Regions from separate parts of the Salinivibrio sp. SS3 genome, predicted to be linked through region 2. Evidence: predicted binding sites of a transcription regulator. Region 2 holds the regulator's gene; each other region holds the start of a gene.
What was found. The regulator CRP, encoded in region 2, controls carbon source genes, mostly activating them, when cyclic AMP is high. The targets are predictions, from matches to a motif close to TGTGANNNNNNTCACA.
Positions count from the first base shown of each region.

Region 1: dinG (ATP-dependent DNA helicase DinG) is a predicted target of CRP. The motif match lies at 1,337-1,352, and genes of this name have one in related genera.
Region 3: BGL48_RS15320 (CTP synthase) is a predicted target of CRP. The motif match lies at 1,422-1,437, and genes of this name have one in related genera.

Region 1 covers NZ_MEBQ01000007.1:49,909-53,194, reverse strand. Annotated here, with positions in the region: gene BGL48_RS03630 (porin) at 1-905, opposite strand, end outside; gene dinG (ATP-dependent DNA helicase DinG) at 1,444-3,286, shown strand, end outside.
Region 2 covers NZ_MEBQ01000012.1:15,380-18,665, forward strand. Annotated here, with positions in the region: gene BGL48_RS06205 (phosphoribulokinase) at 1-850, shown strand, start outside; gene crp (cAMP-activated global transcriptional regulator CRP) at 1,100-1,732, shown strand; gene BGL48_RS06215 (hypothetical protein) at 1,863-2,729, shown strand; gene BGL48_RS06220 (DUF1338 domain-containing protein) at 2,799-3,286, opposite strand, start outside.
Region 3 covers NZ_MEBQ01000045.1:217,794-221,079, reverse strand. Annotated here, with positions in the region: gene BGL48_RS15320 (CTP synthase) at 1-1,337, opposite strand, end outside; gene mazG (nucleoside triphosphate pyrophosphohydrolase) at 1,489-2,286, opposite strand; gene relA (GTP diphosphokinase) at 2,337-3,286, opposite strand, start outside.

The DNA.
Region 1 (3,286 bases), on a different contig from region 2:
TTAGCGTTGCTGTGCAGAGCATATGTCACGTTAGCGTAATAACCGTTGACATTATCACCCTCTTTTGGATCTTGGCGGTCCCAGCCTGCAGCGAAGGTAGTATTGCCCATGGTGTAATCAGCAGCCAAAGAGAAATAATCAGTATCAGCGACTTCCGCACCACCTACAACTCTTTCAGCTTCGCCATTACCATAAGAAGCTGCCAAGCCTACATTTTCAATACCTGCATACTCAACTTCAAACTGATACGCTGTTACATCTGTGCTTGAAGCTGGTTTATCTGCACCAACGTCATCAGCTTTGTAGTAATAGCCACGCATATCGAAGTCAGCTACACGGTAGCCTAAACGCGCATCGATGATAGACAGTTCTGCGCTTCCATCATCATTGCCATCGCTGTCTTGACGCGTAGAAATACCGCCATACACTGTGCCGTTGTCGTAGACGTACTTAGCCACTTGCGCACCGTGAGTTGCTTCAGTGCCGTCAAAAGATGAAATTGAAAGCTCATAATCTTTGGTGATACCAATATCATCACTTAGGAGATATTGACGACCGAAAGTAACTTGGCCGAAAGTGTCACCTTTAAAACCAACGAACAGCTCTTTGTTTTCTACGCCACTATTTGAACCAGCATCAGTAGACTCGTCTTCAAACTCAAACGACATACCCGCTAGCGCACTCATTTTTGGCGAGATTGCGACTTCGGTGTTAACAGCGATATCGCCATCGTCTAGGCGCCACATACCGTCTTTGTCATTACCAATTTCTTGCATGTACTGAACTTCAGCTGCACCAGACAAATCGACTTTAACGCCTTCTGCGTCATACAGGTTGATGCTTGCTGATGCTGAGCCAGCAGCCAGCAGAGCTGGCACTGCCATTGCTAGAATAGTCTTTTTCATGGTTAATCCACTGCCTTTTCTATTTAGTCATTATGAGTTCCTTCTTGGAACTCTGTTTTATGGTGACTGTCACTCTATTACCGGCAGCAAAAACGCTGCGAAGCACAAAATGCCAGTTCACTGAAACTTCGTGGCTAATCGTGCAGAACATTTGTGGTTCTGTCAACTCGCCGGAAGCGCATTACAACCTAGACAAAAACCACTTAAAAACAAAAACATAGCAATGTTTTATGAACTGAGATCACAGTTTATCTGACTCATAATTCGCCTTTTGATGAAAATAAACAACAAACAAAGGCAATATAAACCACCAAAAACACCAATAAAAAAATCATCTTTCAGAATAAAAAACTAATCAATCGCTTAAATCAGGCGTTTTGTTAATAAAACGGCAGATCAGCAAGATAGCGAAGAATGGTTCAAATTAAATTCGTGACTAAGATCTCATATCTGTAAGGAAATCTTGCAGTTCGCGATCGTTTTCACGTTTTTGCCTCGTGTTATACTGGCCGCCAACCTTTGCAACTCGGACCTGTTGATGCTCAGCCCTGCCGTAAAATCAGACATTCGCGCGTGCTACCAAACGCTACAAGATCAACTTCCCCACTTTATTCCCCGTAAAGCCCAAAACTATTTAGTGGCAGAGCTCGCGAAAACTCTGGCCGGTGATTACGAGCCGAAACGCCGATTATTAGTGGCAGAAGCAGGCACTGGGGTCGGTAAGTCGATGGCCTATCTGATGGGTGCGATCCCATTTGCACTCAACAACAATAAAAAAGTGGTCATTTCCACCGCGACCGTAGCGTTGCAAGAGCAGCTTGCCAATAAAGATATCCCGTTTTTTCATCGCATCTGTCCCAAGCCGTTTGATTTTATCTTGGCCAAGGGGCGCCAACGCTATTGCTGTGCACATAAGCTAAGTGCAGTGGCAGATACCGAGAGCATTCAAGGCGCGCTATTTACCCAAAAACCCAAGCGTAGCGAACAATTGTTGCTGAATGATCTTTACGAAGCGCTGAGTCGGGGCAAGTGGGATGGTGACAGAGACAGCTGGCCAAAGCCCATTGCTGATCATCTTTGGCAAGCCATCGCCTCTGATAAACACACTTGCCATGCAGGTTTACCCGCCCACCGTGGTTGCCCGTTTGCTAGAGCACGCGAAGCGATGGATAAAGCGGATGTGGTGGTGGTGAATCATAGCCTACTGCTGGCCGATTTAGAGCTCGGCGGCGGCGTGATCTTGCCCGAACCAGAACAATGCCTGTATATGATTGATGAGGCGCACCACTTGCCCACGGTGGCGCGAGACTTTTCGGCCGCCAGTGCCAGCCTGTTGGGTGTGGTCAGCTGGCTGGAAAAGCTCAATCAAGCGACGACTAAGTTGGGGAACACCGCGGATATCAAGCGTGCACATCGGTTTGTGGACAGCTTGCTAGACGCGATTCAAACCCTGATCCCAGGGTTGCGCGAAGCAAAAAACATGCTCAGCCAACTGTCGCTCAACGACGACGGTTGTTATCGCTTTGCCGACGGTGAACTGCCCGAAGCCCTGATTGCACCCAGTGAGCAGCTTAAAACGGCGAGCAAAAAAGCCCATCAAGCATTGGGAAAAATTCATGATTTGATCAATGAGCGTCTGAAAGAAAATGACATTTCGGCAAAACTCGCCGATCCGGCGCTCGCGGAAACCGCGTTTTTCCTGCAACGGTTAGAAAACCTAGAAAAGGTGTGGACCTTGATGGCTCAACCTAATTCGGAGAAAGGCGCCCCCTTGGCACGTTGGGTGCAAGCGTGTCGCGAGCGCGAAGGCGATCTTTGGGTGCATGTCTCTCCCTTAGAAGTCGGTTGGCGCCTAGATCAAATGCTCTGGTCTCGCGCCGCTGGAGTGGGCCTTTTTTCCGCTACTTTGCGTGCTCTAAATCGGTTTAGCTATTTCTGCCGTCAGGTTGGTTTGAGCGAAACCGACGGCTCGCGTTATTTAGCCTTACCCTCACCCTTTGATTACGCCAATAAAGCGCGCTTGGTGATCCCGACGATGCCTTGTGAGCCGCAAGCCAGTGCCTTTACAGAGGCATTAAACGATAAAATACTTGAGCACCTAGAAGGCGAACGTGCCTCTTTGGTGCTCTTTGCCTCCTATTGGCAGATGAAGCAAGTGACACAAGCGATTGAACGTACCTGTAAGCAACGGGGCTGGCAGCTGCTTTGCCAAGGAAACCAGTCGCGTACCGCGTTACTCAAAGCGCATCAACAAGCCGTTAATAATGATAAAACCAGCATCATTTTTGGCACCGGCAGCTTTTCCGAAGGTTTAGATTTACCGGGTAACTTATTGACCAACCTTATTATTACTAAAATCCCCTTTGCCGTGCCGACGTCGC
Region 2 (3,286 bases):
TATTGCGGTCACCGGCTCATCAGGAGCCGGTACCACCACCACCTCGGAAGCCTTCCGAAAGATGTTCCAGATGATGAACATCAAAGCGGCCTGGCTAGAAGGGGATAGCTTTCATCGCTTTACCCGTCCTGAAATGGACGTCGAGATCCGTAAAGCACGTGAACAAGGCAAACATATCAGCTACTTTGGCCCCACGGCCAACGATTTCCCGCGGCTCGAGCAGTTTTTCCGTGAGTATGGTGAGCAAGGCACCGGGAAATATCGCCGCTATTTACATACCTTTGATGAAGCGGTGCCCTATAACCAAATGCCTGGCACCTTCACGCCATGGCAAGACTTAGCCGACAATACCAATGTATTGTTTTACGAGGGACTGCACGGCGGGGTGGTCGATGGTGATGTCAATGTTGCACAGCATGTCGATCTCTTGATTGGAATGGTGCCGATCGTCAACCTAGAGTGGATTCAAAAATTTGTCCGCGATACGCGCGATAGAGGCCACTCTCGTGAGGCGGTGACCGACTCGATTGTGCGCTCAATGGATGATTACCTGCACTACATCACCCCGCAGTTTTCTCGCACCCATATCAACTTTCAACGCGTGCCGACGGTAGATACCTCAAACCCATTAAATGCCAAAGGTATCCCGTCTTTGGATGAAAGTTTTGTGGTGATCCGCTTTCGTGGAATGAAAAACGTCGACTTCCCTTATCTGTTGCAAATGATCACCGGGTCGTTTATGTCACGGCATAACACCTTAGTGGTGCCGGGAGGAAAAATGGGCTTTGCGATGGAATTGATCATCCGTCCATTGATCCAACAATTGATAGAAAAAGGCAAGATTGGCTAAGGCGTAGCGCATCCATGATGTATTACTTCTCAAGCCGTGATCTTAGCCACGTTTTTGCCAGATTTTTAGGCGGTTGGCCTAGATCAAAATCAAGAAATCACCAACAAAAAAAGATACACTCTTGTTAACATACAGTGAGCTTGTAGCCCGCGTTCAGACTTCGTATTCTGTGCAATGATCTGATGGGTTACCCCTCAGACAAAGATAGGACGTTGTTGCCGGGCAACACATGCAGAGGAAATAAGTTATATGGTTCCAGGAAAACCTCAAACAGACCCTACACTCGAGTGGTTCCTTTCACATTGTCATATTCATAAGTATCCGTCTAAAAGCACGCTTATCCATGCAGGTGAGAAGGCGGAGACCTTGTATTACATCGTGAAAGGGTCTGTGGCCGTACTGATCAAAGATGAAGAAGGCAAGGAAATGATCCTGTCTTACCTTAACCAAGGTGACTTCATTGGTGAGCTCGGACTTTTCGAAGAAGACCAGGAGCGCACTGCTTGGGTGCGCGCTAAATCACCGTGTGAAGTGGCAGAAATTTCGTTTAAGAAGTTCCGCCAGCTCATTCAAGTGAATCCTGACATCTTAATGCGCCTGTCTTCACAAATGGCGCGTCGTTTGCAGGTAACGAGCCAAAAGGTCGGGGATCTCGCCTTCCTGGACGTCACAGGCCGCATCGCGCAAACCTTGTTGAACTTGGCTAAACAGCCGGATGCCATGACTCACCCTGATGGTATGCAAATTAAGATCACCCGTCAGGAAATTGGCCAAATCGTCGGCTGTTCGCGTGAAACCGTGGGACGTATCCTCAAAATGCTGGAAGAGCAAAACCTCATTTCCGCACACGGTAAAACCATCGTGGTATACGGCACACGCTAATTGCGCCGCTCTCTGTATCACCAACCGACGCCCTGGCGTCGGTTTTTTTATCTCCGCTTTCTGGCAAGCGTCTGGATAACTTCTACACTCAAAACGATATGGTTAACATAAAACTAACAAGGTATCGTTTATGAAAAAACTCATGGTTTCTCTCACCGCCTTGGCGCTCTCTGTGTTTTCAGCCCATGCCGTGTCCAATACCACAATTGTGCACCCCGAGCCACGCGCTGGGTCGGCGCTTGATCTCTATGCCATTGAGCTGATTGAGTTTCTTGCCGAAAAATCAGGAGAGCCTGTCACCTTGCAAGCTTTTGACGGCCAAATTGGCTCTCAGTCTCGTAAGGTGGAAATGCTCAAGCAAGGCAAGCTCACTATCGACTGGCTGGGTGCCGACCGCACGCTGGAATCTGAACTGATCCCCATTCGCTATCCCGTGTTTCGTGGTCTACTCGGCCATCGCCTGTTTATTACCAACCAAGCCACGGAGCCCCAACTCGCTCAGATAAGTAGCGCGGGTGATTTGCAGTCTCTTACTATGATTCAGGGACAGGGCTGGGCCGACGTCAAGGTGCTCAACTCAGCGGGATTTCGCGTACGCGAAATATCGAGCTTTGAAAATATTTTCAAAGTGGTTGATACAGGTCGTGCTGATCTCTTCCCGCGTGCCTTGATTGAGCCTTTTAGTGAATTAGCCGAGCGGCCACAATACGGTAATCTGTTAGTTGACCCGCATCTGATGCTGATCTATCGCTTCCCGATGTTCCTGTTTGTGTCTCCGCAACATGCTGACGTCGCCGACATGTTGAATGGTGCTTTTGAAGCGGCATACCAAGACGGATCATTTATTGAGTTTTTCAACAACGCTCCGCTGGTCAAAGAAACGTTTGAAAAAGCCAACATTGGTGAACGCACCGTGATCCGGGTCGATAACCCGCATTTAAGCAACGAAACACAAGCCATTCCAGACACGTATTGGCTCGATATCGAGGCTCAATAGACGATAAAAAAGGGAGCATAGTACACGCTCCCTTTTTCCTATGATGTCGATTAAGCGATGCGCGACGCACTAATGGGTGCTTTCAAAGATTTTGTCTGCCGAGGCAGCCACAAAACCTTGGTAAAGCTCACCATTGGGCAGAACATAACGCTTAGCAAACTCATAAAAACCACCCGGGATGGTTTGCGTGTCATCAGAAAAAGCAACTGGCACGCGATCTGCCATGGTGGAGGATTGCTCCAGATACACCGACGCGTCACCTTTGACTTCCCCGCCTGACTCGTTAATCGCAAAGCCATTGTCGCGCAATCGGTTATTCACCGAGAGGCAATCATCATGCGCATTCAGCTGATTCACACTCACGGTAAAATGGTTGGCACCATAACCGTGTGCCGCCACCCAAGACGCATATTCACTCTCTTCGGCAAGTGTTTGATAGGTTGCCCAGTCAAGATCCCACAAGCGACCCTGATGGAGAAAGTCACTCCCTGTGAGTGACGACGCATCAACTTGTGCCACCAGCTTCTCAACAATCGCCTGAAGCGCGGGCGAGCATT
Region 3 (3,286 bases), on a different contig from region 2:
CAAAGTTGAGCACCAAGGCGCATGGTACCGCCAAGATCAGAGGTTTCACTGCGCTCTTCCACTTTCCCTTCTTCATCGACCCACTCAGTGATCAGTCCCACCACCGGGTATTTGCTCTCTTTGTTAAACTCGGTCGAGTTTGCCCCTTCCATCCCCGCGACATTGCGCGCGTATTCAATCAGAGCGACTTGCATACCGAGGCAGATACCCAAGTAAGGCAGTTTGTTTTCACGGGCATATTGTGCTGCCAGGATTTTACCTTCCACACCTCGGTCACCAAATCCACCGGGTACCAAGATAGCATCCAAATCTTGCAGCAGTTCTGAGCCGCGTGTTTCAAGATCTTGCGAGTCTACATACTTGATGTTGACGGTGAGACGGTTTTTCAACCCACCGTGTTTCAAGGCTTCGTTGACGGACTTATACGCATCCGGCAGCTCGATGTATTTGCCCACCATACCAATGGTCACTTCGCCCATAGGATTGGCTTCTTCGTAGCTAACTTGCTCCCACTCTGACAGGTCAGCTTCCGCCGCTTCAATGCCAAAACGATTACAAACCAGATCATCCAGGCCTTGAGAGCGAATAAGTGATGGGATTTTGTAGATAGAATCTACGTCTTTCATGGTGATCACGGCTTTTTCTGCCACATTACAGAACAGCGCAATTTTCGCGCGCTCATTAGCCGGGATCGGGCGCTCACTACGGCATACCAGCACATCAGGCTGGATACCAATTGAGAGTAGTTCTTTTACCGAATGTTGCGTTGGCTTGGTTTTCACTTCACCTGCTGCCGCCAGATAAGGCACCAAAGTCAGGTGCATAAACATCGCACGCTCGCGGCCAACGTCCACCGTCAGCTGGCGAATCGCTTCCAAAAATGGCAGCGACTCTATATCACCGACGGTACCGCCGATTTCCACAATCGCAATATCGTGACCTTCACCACCGGCGATGATGCGGTCTTTGATTGAATTGGTGATGTGCGGAATCACCTGAATGGTGGCTCCCAGGTAATCTCCACGGCGCTCTTTGCGCAGCACATCCGCATACACACGACCAGAGGTAAAGTTATTACGCTTGGTCATTTTGGTGCGAATAAAGCGCTCATAGTGACCGAGGTCAAGGTCGGTCTCTGCGCCGTCTTCCGTGACGAATACTTCTCCGTGCTGGGTAGGGCTCATTGTCCCTGGATCCACGTTAATATAAGGGTCGAGTTTCATGATGGTGACATTGAGGCCACGCGCTTCAAGAATGGCTGCTAATGAGGCTGCAGCAATACCCTTACCGAGGGAGGATACAACACCGCCCGTAACAAAAATGTAGTTCGTCGTCATGCTAAACCTGAGAGTTGGATTTAGAGGAAATTAATGAAGTTCTGGACGGGATATTATGATACCAGACCCCACTGACTCCCACAATGTGAAAGCTACCACACACCCTGGTGTTTTTAATTGTCACAAATCAATTATGCCAATTACAGGATATTTACTTATTCGCCTTTTTGACGGCCTGCCACGCCGATTCTAGTTCATCTAGCTGACATTGTTGAATATTTTTTTCATTATCACGTAAGTGCTTTTCAACACCACGAAAGCGAGCTTCAAACTTTTGGTTGGCACGGCGCAACGCGTGCTCGGCATCCGTCCCCAGATGGCGCGCCAAATTCACCACCGCGAATAACAAATCCCCGACTTCTTCATCCACACGCGCCTGATCAACAGAGGCTTGCGCCAGTTCTTGCTCAACCTCTGCAATCTCTTCCTGCACTTTATCTATCACAGGAGCCACCGTCGGCCAATCAAAGCCCACTCGTGCACAACGCTTTTGCAATTTGTGCGCTCTTGTTAAAGCGGGTAGTCCTTGAGTCACCCCATCCAGCACACTTTGCGGTTGCATAGAGGCTGCGCTCTCGGCGCGCTCTTGCGCTTTGATGCCTTCCCAGTCTGCAGCCATTAAGGGCTGTCCCTGCGGATCTTTGGGGCCAAAAACATGAGGGTGACGACGGATGAGTTTGTCACAAATGCCACGCACCACATCCTCAAAATCAAATTGGTTTTTTTCCCGCCCCAATTGACTGTAGAACACAATTTGAAAAAGTAAGTCACCTAGCTCATCTTTTAGGTCTGACCAGTTTTCACGCTCAATCGCATCCGCGACTTCATAGGCTTCTTCTAAGGTATGAGGCACGATGGTGTCAGCAGTCTGCGCCCTATCCCACTCACAGCCGTTGTCTGGATCACGTAAGGTGGTCATGATGGTCAGTAATTGCTCGATGGCTGCCATGAAAGAGTTCCTTCTAAAAAAACGCCCTGTCGAGACAGGGCGAGAAATAATTAGCGAAGACGTTTAGCCTCAACCACGTCTTTCACTTGTTCAAGCCGATTAACCACGCGGCTCAGGGTGTCGAGATCGGAGATTTCTAAATCAAAATCCATGATAGACATTTGCTTTTTGTAATCCACGCGACTTTGCATGCCCGCTACGCGTGCTTTCTCATTGCTCAACACGGTATTAATATCTTTCACCAATCCGGTGCGCTCATTAGCAGATAAGCGGATACGCACATGGTATTGGCCAATGTGCCCTTTGCCCCAAACCGTGGCAATAATGCGCTCGGGCGCGTGGTGACTCAGTTCGTTGAGTTGCTCACAGTCAGCGCGGTGCACAGAAATGCCTCGCCCTTGAGTAACAAAACCTTTGATCTCATCACCCGGTAGTGGCTGACAACAACGCGCCAAGTGAGTCATGAGGTTATCGACCCCTTCAACCACCACTGCATCACGGTGTGCCTTGCCCGTATTCGGCTTTTGCTCGCTTTGTTGTAGTTTTTCTAATAGCTGCTGCTCTTCTTCTTCCAAGCTTGGCTTGTTAATCAGGCCATTGATATGGTTAACCACCTGATTAATACGCAAATCACCGCTACCTATCCCAGCGTACAATTCATCTAAGGTATTCACGTTAAAGCGTTTTAGCGCCAAGTTTGCATCTTTACTGGTACCGCCAATCTTTTGCAGCTCGGTATCCAAGATCTCTTTACCCGCGGCAATGTTCTTGTCTTTATCTTGTTTGCGGAACCAGGCATTAATTTTGGCACGTGCCCGGCTGGAATTCACAAAGCCGTGGCTGGGATTTAGCCAATCTCGCGAGGGGTTGGGCTCTTTTTGGGTAATGATCTCTACCTGATCGCCCATTTGAAGGTGATAGGTGAACGGAACAATACGCCCTTCCACTTTGGCACCGATACACCGATGCCCGACCTCGGAGTGAATATGGTAAGCAAAAT